DNA from 4 places in the Paenibacillus sp. RU5M genome. Region 4 is predicted to be linked to each of the others. Evidence: riboswitches for the same ligand, from Rfam matches in the RefSeq annotation. Region 4 holds a riboswitch; each other region holds the start of a gene.
What was found. A riboswitch is a leader RNA that binds a small molecule or an ion and turns the genes downstream of it on or off. The one in region 4 is predicted to bind cyclic di-AMP.
Positions count from the first base shown of each region.

Region 1 (2,203 bases), on a different contig from region 4:
TCCTATGGACCGATTTTTCATCGAAACGGACGCTCCTTATTTGACACCGCACCCTTATCGTGGAAAACGAAATGAGACAGCGCATGTACGTCTGGTTGCAGAAGCAGCTGCGGAAATTAAAGGCATTTCGGTAGAGGAAATTGCAGCAATAACGACCAAAAATGCCATGGAACGATTTGGGATTCGTTAAAAGATCGAGCAAAACGGGTGAAAAAGTGAGTTAGGCGGAGTTAATTTGCTTTTTGATCCAAATAAATCAAGAATATTACAATATTTTAACCAAATATTTAGAAAAACGTACTTGAACAACGCTTTACAACATGCATAGAAACAGGATATCATCTTTTCAGTGAATTGTTGTGCGGAAAATTGGACAGATGTTCGGGGGATGAACAAAGGGACACTTTCCGATGAAACAACATTACTTTCATGAATCAGTCTCGCTGAGTCTCCGTTAACGGAGAGCGGGGGAACCAATAGGGCTTAAACATCGGTGATTGCAGCCGATGCGCAACATGCGCTGACCCAAAAGCAGCGTATGAATCTGCGAAGCCGTATTTGATTTCTTCTTTGGGTCTCGGGGTGAATTCAAGGGCGTCCGCCATGAGCGGATGACCGGAGATAGGGCGGCTCTCTTTCGCCCGAACCCGACAGCTAACCTCGCAAGCGGAAAAAGAGAGGCAACCTCGTGCATGAATTTCCGATATTCAGAATCATTCGGAAGCCACGAAAGAGTTCCTCTTAAACTCTTTCTTTGGCTTTTTTGTTTTTGAATAAAAGAAATACTGTCATCATACGGTAAGTATTCAGGAGGATGACATCATGTTGCGAAGATTGATTCATGGTGCAGAACCGGATTATGTTGGTCCGATCTGTGTTCTGTAGAAAATTTGGTATAGTCGCGTCAAAGACATCATGCATTACTTTAGACGGCGAGGCTATGAAGGAGGACGGAGAAGTGGGCACATTCCAACCAGAAGAGACCCATGAGTCACGATCATCCAGTAAGTCTTTCGCGTTGCGGTGGAAGCATGAGAACTTGCGTCAAATGGCATTGATCGCGATTTTCTCAATTGCGCTTACAATCATGATCTTGTTAGTCGTTTACGGTCAGGCCGGGAAACAAATTTCACTGGTTATTGATGGCAAAGCTCAAGCGGTAGAGACTCGTACAGGAATGCTTCAGGAAATGCTGGAGGAGCAGTCAATCACAGTCAGCCCTCACGATCAGGTATCCATGCCCTTGAATGGGGCTATCACAGATGGAGACCGCATCGTTATTGAGCGGGCCGTTCCAGTTAATATTACGGCAGACGGGGACACCAAGACTCTGTATACAACCGATTCATCGGTAAAAGATGCGATTAAAAAATCAGGTATTCAGATTGCAAGTGAAGACAAAGTATATCCGGCGCTTGGAACCACTATTGAAGCGGATATGAAAATCCGTGTAGTGCGGGTAACAAAGCGTACGGTGGAAGTGGAACATCCGATTGCTTATAAAGTGATCAAAACGGCTGACCCTAGCTTGTACAAAGGCGACAATCGTGTCGTTGTGAGCGGTAAAGAAGGCACACTTGTACAGCATATTGAAAAAGTGTTTCAGGATGGAGAATTGGTCTCCAAAAAAATGGTGGGTAAATCGGTCGCAACGAATCGCGTCGATAAAGTGATTGCCATTGGTACCAAAGCCAAACCTGTTGTGAAAGAGCCAGTGATTCAGACGGTATCGGCGCAGACTTCCACGACAAAAACAGCAACAACCACGAACTCGAAGAAAACCGCTGCCTCGGGCAGCAAAGTAATTACCGTCTCAGGCAGTTCTTTTAAATATTCAAAAGTGTTGAAAAATGTATCCATGACGGCATACTCTTCTGAAGAGCCCGGTATCGGCACAAAAACAGCATCAGGTACTCGGGTAACTGAGGGACGTACCATTGCGGTTGATCCCAAAATCATTCCGATTGGCTGGTGGGTGTATATCGAGGGCCTTGGCTTCCGTCGTGCGGAAGACACAGGTGGTGCCATTAAAGGCAACAAAATTGATGTGTATTATGATAGTGTGAAGCATGCCCTGAACTTCGGACGGAAGAAAGGCAAGACGGTATATGTGATTGGTCCGGTGAAGCCGGAAGCGAACTAAAATCGTTTTACTTTGAAATGGGAATGCTATAAAATATAAGCATGAATGATTCATGCGGAA
Region 1 covers NZ_OBQM01000020.1:51,545-53,747, reverse strand. The annotation lists gene CRO25_RS31105 (TatD family hydrolase) at 1-190, shown strand, start outside; cyclic di-AMP (ydaO/yuaA leader) riboswitch at 432-685, shown strand; gene CRO25_RS31100 (3D domain-containing protein) at 959-2,143, shown strand.
Region 1: another riboswitch for cyclic di-AMP. It lies ahead of CRO25_RS31100 (3D domain-containing protein); the one in region 4 lies ahead of CRO25_RS32525 (C40 family peptidase).

Region 2 (2,203 bases), on a different contig from region 4:
TGTTTCAACGCTACAGCATACAATTCAGGATCAGGCTTGGACACTCCTTCTTCAGCCGAACAGGCCAGCACATCCACATACTTGCGCAAGCCGTAGCTATCCAGCCGATTTTCCGTCCCCGGACTCTGATTGGCAATGATACCAATCTTATAGTGTTGCGACAACGTCTGGAGAACAGCGTCGGCTGACGCAAAAGGGCGCTCAAGCTCTTTGCGGAACTTCAGCTTCTCCTGTATCTGTTCCCGGTGCCCCTCATCGCTGATAAGGGTACGAATAGCCAATTTCATCGGCCATTGCTCGTAATTTCGGTAGGAGGCGGCAAATAGTTCTCGCACCGTCTGCATCTCCACCTGATAACCAAGCGCACAAGCTTCACGAACGAACTGACCGATAATATCATCTACCGGCTCCCATTCGTCCACGAGCGTATCCCCCACATCAAAGAACAACCATTGTATTCCACGTACATCCGGCACGCCTATTCCTCCTCGTTAGCCACAGGAAATCCATATCCCTATTTCCCAAACCATAAAAAAGAAGACCCACCAACATGCATGAGTCTCCTCAAGTTTCCGTTTATTTATGATTTCAATTATAACAGGCAGCTGACACTGGATCAATCACAGGAATAGCACTAGCCATTCAGTAGAAACCCAACTTCCCCATTCAAGGAATATACAATACGGTCTGCTCCCATTCCCCGATAGATCCCTTTGGGGTGGCTTTGTTCCGTAATGACACACAGGGACTTGGATGTCCAGGAGCGGCAGATCTGTAAATATCGACAGGTCAGGTTTAGGCTATTTTCAAAAATAAAAACATTGCCGACACTACCTTGCGGCAAAAACCATTTCTGAGCAGCAGCTGTGTTCATGCGAATGACATGCTCCACACCAATCCTCCGGAGCCTGCGCTCTTCCCCTGCACTGTTGGTCAGAACGGCAAACGGCATTTTTTTGTACATCAGCAATTTGATAAATTTACGTCCTGCTTCATTTGGAGCAGTCACTAAGATCATCTCTTTATCCATCATTCGTTCCTCCCTTGGCGTGAAAAGACAACAAAAAAGAAGCGTGGGGGACCAAGGCCTCCCGGACGCTTCTTCAATAATCCATAGCAAAAAGACACTATGAACCAGCGTACGGCTTGTTGCCTCTCCCTTTAACGCTTACGAGGTTAGCTGACGGATTCGGGCGCGAGAGTCGCCCTATTTCCGGCTGTCACCGGAAAATTCACCCCATGGATGCCTACTGTCCTGGACAGTTCATCCTGTTGGTTCCCCCGTTTCCCACCCATGAATGAATGGAAACTCAGCGATTAAAACATCGTTCTTTTATAATCATTAATCAGAGCGATATTATCGTTTGTTTCGTTTTTCATGTAAAATTTAATTTAAATTGGAATTACGATATGAATCATACACCCGTGCCATATTGGTGTAAAGTCTGCGCAGATCACCGAATCGACGGATTTTTGCCATTTCACATCAATAATAGCGCTTACAACGTATCCATTCTCCACCCATCTCATCAAAGCTCTCTAATTCTCTCTTTAGCGAAATTCAGGTAGCAAATCAGTCACAGATCATACACGACAGCTTCAAATTGAGTTAAAAAAGCAATATTAATTTTGCATTATTTAATTGTAATCAATATAATAGAAGAAAGAAGAATATGAAATGGAGGCGATTTTCATGTCAGTCTACGACTACAAAGTAAACACCCTTCGCGGTCAGGAAGTTGAAATGTCCAACTATCGTGACAAAGTACTGCTTATCGTGAATACAGCAAGCCAATGCGGCCTCACACCTCAATTCAAAGGTCTGCAAGAGCTTCAGGATAAGTTTAAAGACTCCCCATTCGAAGTTCTTGGTTTTCCAAGCAACCAGTTTGCACAGGAAAAAGGCTCTTCTGATGATATTGCCGAGTTCTGCCAGATGAACTATGGTGTTAGCTTCCCGATGTTTGAGAAGATCGATGTGAATGGTTCAAGCGCTCACCCTCTTTTCCAGCACCTTACCAAAGAAGCGCCAGGCGTACTCGGCTCCAAAGCCATCAAATGGAACTTCACCAAATTCCTTGTGGATCAGAACGGACGTGTTCTGAAACGGTATGCTCCCAAAACAACACCTGATAAAATTGAAGCGGACATCAAAGAATTGCTTAAATAACAAGTAAAGGCCATCCGACCCCAGCAGACAGAA
Region 2 covers NZ_OBQM01000003.1:587,032-589,234, reverse strand. The annotation lists gene CRO25_RS13255 (HAD family hydrolase) at 1-476, opposite strand, end outside; gene CRO25_RS13250 (hypothetical protein) at 635-1,030, opposite strand; cyclic di-AMP (ydaO/yuaA leader) riboswitch at 1,151-1,326, opposite strand; gene CRO25_RS13245 (glutathione peroxidase) at 1,694-2,170, shown strand; partial or broken gene CRO25_RS34275 (hypothetical protein) at 2,149-2,203, opposite strand, start outside.
Region 2: another riboswitch for cyclic di-AMP. It lies ahead of CRO25_RS13250 (hypothetical protein); the one in region 4 lies ahead of CRO25_RS32525 (C40 family peptidase).

Region 3 (2,203 bases), on a different contig from region 4:
AGTCACGTGAGACCTAAATGACTTTTCATTTAGGTCTCTTTTTGTAAATAATTTTTTTGGGAAAGTAGGCGTCGGAAATATGATCAGTGATGCACAATTGGATGCACTGCGTTTATCGGGTGAAAAAGTAAGGGTAGTACGGGACGAGATTCAGTCCAATGATGTGACAGGTATTGTAGTGGCTTGGGACGGGGAGCAGGTACTCATTCGCCGTCAGAATCGTCGTGTGGTCAAGCTTGATCGGAATTACCGATATCAATTGTTCAGCGAACCACGCGAGAGCCTGCTCGAAGAATAGGACATGCCTATTTAGGTTCATTTACCATGGATGTTTTGGCATAATTACACCTCTCCGGAGAGAAGATAGGTACAGTGAGAGCTTGTAACATATCAGCCGAGAGGATGTGCGGTAACCATGACACTGATGAATGATAAGGTTCATGCCTATAAAGATCAGATTGGTGAATTAAGCGATGTGCTGCCAGCTGTGGTGAAGTCTTATCATGAGTTCACTGGAGAATGCTTTCAGGCAGGGGCGATTGATGCCAAGACCAAACAGCTGATTGCGCTGGGTATTGGACTGTTTGCGAACAATGAGGTATGTACGTTTTACCATGTGGAAGAGGCACGTGCCAAAGGAGCGACCGATCAGGAGATTATGGAGACGGTTGCTGTGGCTGGAGCGGTAGGCGGAGGCCATGCGCTGTCTCAGGGTGCAATGAGAGTACAGAAGGCTTTACATTAAGTATAGAAGTCTACAGCACACCGGATTTGTAAACAAAAGCCCCAAACAAAGAGGAGGTCCCGGATTCACCCGGAGCCTCCTCTTTGCACTATATCAAATCAAACTTATATTTTGCCCAGCATTTTGTTATACATAAATTGTCCTGTTACCCGGCGTGCTGTTACGTAACGATCATTGAAGTAAGGATTGGATAATTGTGTGATGCTGACACCCTTGCTGCTTGAAGCATGAGCGAACTGTCCGCCCCCGATATATACACCTGTATGTGAAATGCCATTGCCCATCGTATTAAAGAATACCATGTCACCAGTACGCAGATTAGCTTTGGATACCGGAGTTCCGGCCTTAGCTTGTTGCTGGGAAGTGCGTGGTAATTCAATGCTATATTTGTTGAAAATATATCTCATAAATCCAGAGCAATCAAATCCGGCCATTGTTGTGCCGCCCCATTTGTAAGGTATGCCTGTCATGTTGTTAACGACGGTGTTGATACTGCTTGCCTCTGTGCTTGCTGCACCGGATGTAAATAGAACTGCTGCTCCAAAAATGGAGATGATAAGCTTTTTCAAAATTTTTGTTCTCCCTTCGATGCCTACGGAGTTAGCTAAGGGTTCGGTAGAAGGTTCCCTATATTTCCTATGTATAAGAATAATTCACCCAAAATGGTTCCCCCGTTTTCAAACATGAAACTCGGCAAATGAATAATTAAGTTTTTGTAACCTTTTGAAACTATATTGCATAAATGCGAAAATGTCAAACCGATTTTGAACACTTCTTATCATCTCAATGTTAACGGAATTATCGCTATTTATGTAGAAATAACTCGAATATTGGGTTTTAATAGATGACAAAAAAGTAACTACTGTTTCAAATGGAGAAAAATTGGATAATTTATTGGCTTTCTCACATTTCGATTAGACGATACCTAAAGGTTAAGACAAAGAATTTGTTACATATTGTTGCAATTATTGACAAAATTCATTGTTTTGCATAGAATTCTTTTTATCTAATCCACTTATTGGATGAAAAGAAATAGTTTGAGTTTAAAAACAAATATAAGGAGGGGAGACGCTCAAGGAAAACAGTTTGCAGAAAATGAATTGGGGAGTGTTCTAAACGATGTTGAAGGCACAAGCAAGGTTTGCATCTTTGGTAATGGCATGTACAATGGTTTTCTCTGTTGTCGGAATGGTATTTCAGCCTGCTGCTAAGGTATCTGCTGCAGACGCATCTGGAACGACAGCAAGTATCTCAGATATTTTGAAGAATCAACGTCCTGACGGGGGATGGAAGAAGGATTACAAAGAAACAAGTGGTGAGTGGGCCAAATCTACGATTGATAATAAAGCTACATACTCAGAAATTAGAAGATTAGCCAAGGAATTTAAAAAGACAAATGATCCGCGATATTCGGCTGCTGCCATCAAAGGAATCAACTTTTTGTTAAGTATGCAGTAC
Region 3 covers NZ_OBQM01000002.1:946,026-948,228, reverse strand. The annotation lists gene CRO25_RS10100 (hypothetical protein) at 80-298, shown strand; gene CRO25_RS10095 (carboxymuconolactone decarboxylase family protein) at 416-745, shown strand; gene CRO25_RS10090 (C40 family peptidase) at 850-1,314, opposite strand; cyclic di-AMP (ydaO/yuaA leader) riboswitch at 1,320-1,451, opposite strand; gene pelA (pectate lyase) at 1,865-2,203, shown strand, end outside.
Region 3: another riboswitch for cyclic di-AMP. It lies ahead of CRO25_RS10090 (C40 family peptidase); the one in region 4 lies ahead of CRO25_RS32525 (C40 family peptidase).

Region 4 (2,203 bases):
GCATGAGCGCAACCAAAATTATAGAAGCCATATTCGGAAGTCTGTCATGGTGAGGTGGATACAGTGAAATCGAAAATACGTGAAGGCTGGTTTCTCGTCCGTCAGCATATGTTCATTGCGGCACTCTTATTTCTCTATCAATTAGTATGGGGATACTTTCTTTATCGGATGGTGCAGTCAGCTGTGGTTCCGCTGCTCCTGCGTTATCCTGACCCTGATACAGGGGAACTCAGTACGATTTTATTTAAAATGGAGAGCCAACTCGGTCTGACAACGAATCCGGAGGTTCACCGCTATTTATGGATTTTAGGGACTATGCTGCTGATACGGATTCTGATTAGCCCACTCATTCAGGCAGGGCTGCTCTACTCGCTCCAGCATTATAACCATTCGGAAGAGCGCATTCCATTCATTCGCGGTATCAAAAATTTATGGAAACCGATGCTGTTGCTCCACACCATTCGGACTATATTACTGCTGCTACCCGCTTATTGGCTCGCGCCAAAGCTCTATTCCATCTTTATGGAAGGTTTTCATTCCCTCCATCTGCTCTTGCCTGGTATTCCCTATGTTGCTGGTTGGATTGTATACGGGTGGGTTATCCATCATGTCCTACTGTACATGCAGTTTGGTATCTCAGCTCCCGATGGGGAAGGCGGAGCACGTGGTACGTTTCAAGCTATATGGATTGCACTACGCCAAGTCATCACTCTAATCGGCATTGCTGTCCTGCTGGGCGGCCTTCATCTGCTGGTCTTTGGTGCCTTTACTTCAGCTTCATGGTTACTAACCGGCTTAACTGGTCTTATACTACAACAAACGTATCCACTTGCCCGGTGCTTGCTGAGCCTGTGGAAAATATGTGCCCATTTCCGCCTATGGCAGTCCAACTCGGTCAAAGATTAAATTAAACGGTTACCATCTCTATGTAAAGTTGTATTCTTCAAATGCCGTTAAACAAGCAAACCTCGACCTTTCCCCGTCAAAGGTCGAGGTTTTTTTTGTTAATTTTGTTGTTAAACGTTGCCAAAGTGATATACCTCTGTTACAATAATCGCAGTGAGTTTTTAGTAACAACTTTGTAATCTTTACCTTCATATTTGTAACTACTTAAAATTTAATCGTCATTTCTTGATTTCGCAGGTGCATAACTAGCATAGCCAAATTCCTAGCACCTGGGAAGCGGGGGAACCAGTTATGGGTGAATTGATCTTGCAACAGAGGGATCATAGGGGACCTTCAACCGAATCCTTAAGCTAACCTCGCAGGCATTGGAAGGGGTATATCTCTTGTTTAAGAAGAAATTAACCGCAGCTGTACTCAGCCTCACATTCGCATTATCGCTTGGAGCAGGCAGCGCATTCGCAGATTCGAAAATGGACCAAGTTATTGATTCAGCAATGGGGACTACATACAAAAGCGGAGGAACAACGCTTAACGGCTTTGACTGCTCTGGATTCACAAGTTATGTATTCGACAAGCTGGGCATTGATCTGGCTCGCCAATCGAGTTCACAATTCGACATGGGTGATTCGGTATCCCGGATGGAAATGAGACCAGGTGATCTGGTATTCTTCAATACAACGGGCAAAGGTGTCTCGCACGTAGGGATCTTTGTAGGGAATGGGAAGTTTGCACACTCCTCTTCTTCCAAAGGAGTTACAATTAGCGAATTAAGCGAAAGCTATTGGGCCAACCGCTATGTTGGCGCTAAACGTATTATGAGCACGGACGCATATGAGACATTGGCCATTGAATAGGGACAAGCCGAGCAACGTCATGCTGTAACAATAACTTTACTGTAACGAAGCATAATAGAACCGTCTGGTACATTCTCCGCAGGAATGTTATCCGGCGGTTTTTTTGTGCTTCGTTTCCTTAACATATTCGGGATAGCTATCAAACCTAATTTTAACTTTTTTTAAAGCTATTTTTCATTGCTTCGCCCGTGCTCTTATAATGTTTTTACCCATCCCACTATAATATAAACGAAATTACCGGAACTTTTGTTTCACTTTTTTTCAAAAACGAGGACTTGCCAAATGAACGCCTCTTTTGTAGAGTGAAAACAAGCTTAGATATGGAATGACATATGTATATGTATATGGACAAATCAAAATCATTATAGCTTGTTCACAATGAGAGGAGCGTGCAGTTGTATGGATGAAGCCCCTGTGACGTTTCACGTTGTGCCCATGCAAGA
Region 4 covers NZ_OBQM01000025.1:18,658-20,860, reverse strand. The annotation lists gene CRO25_RS32535 (M1 family metallopeptidase) at 1-53, shown strand, start outside; gene CRO25_RS32530 (hypothetical protein) at 64-906, shown strand; cyclic di-AMP (ydaO/yuaA leader) riboswitch at 1,149-1,286, shown strand; gene CRO25_RS32525 (C40 family peptidase) at 1,290-1,760, shown strand; gene CRO25_RS32520 (GNAT family N-acetyltransferase) at 2,160-2,203, shown strand, end outside.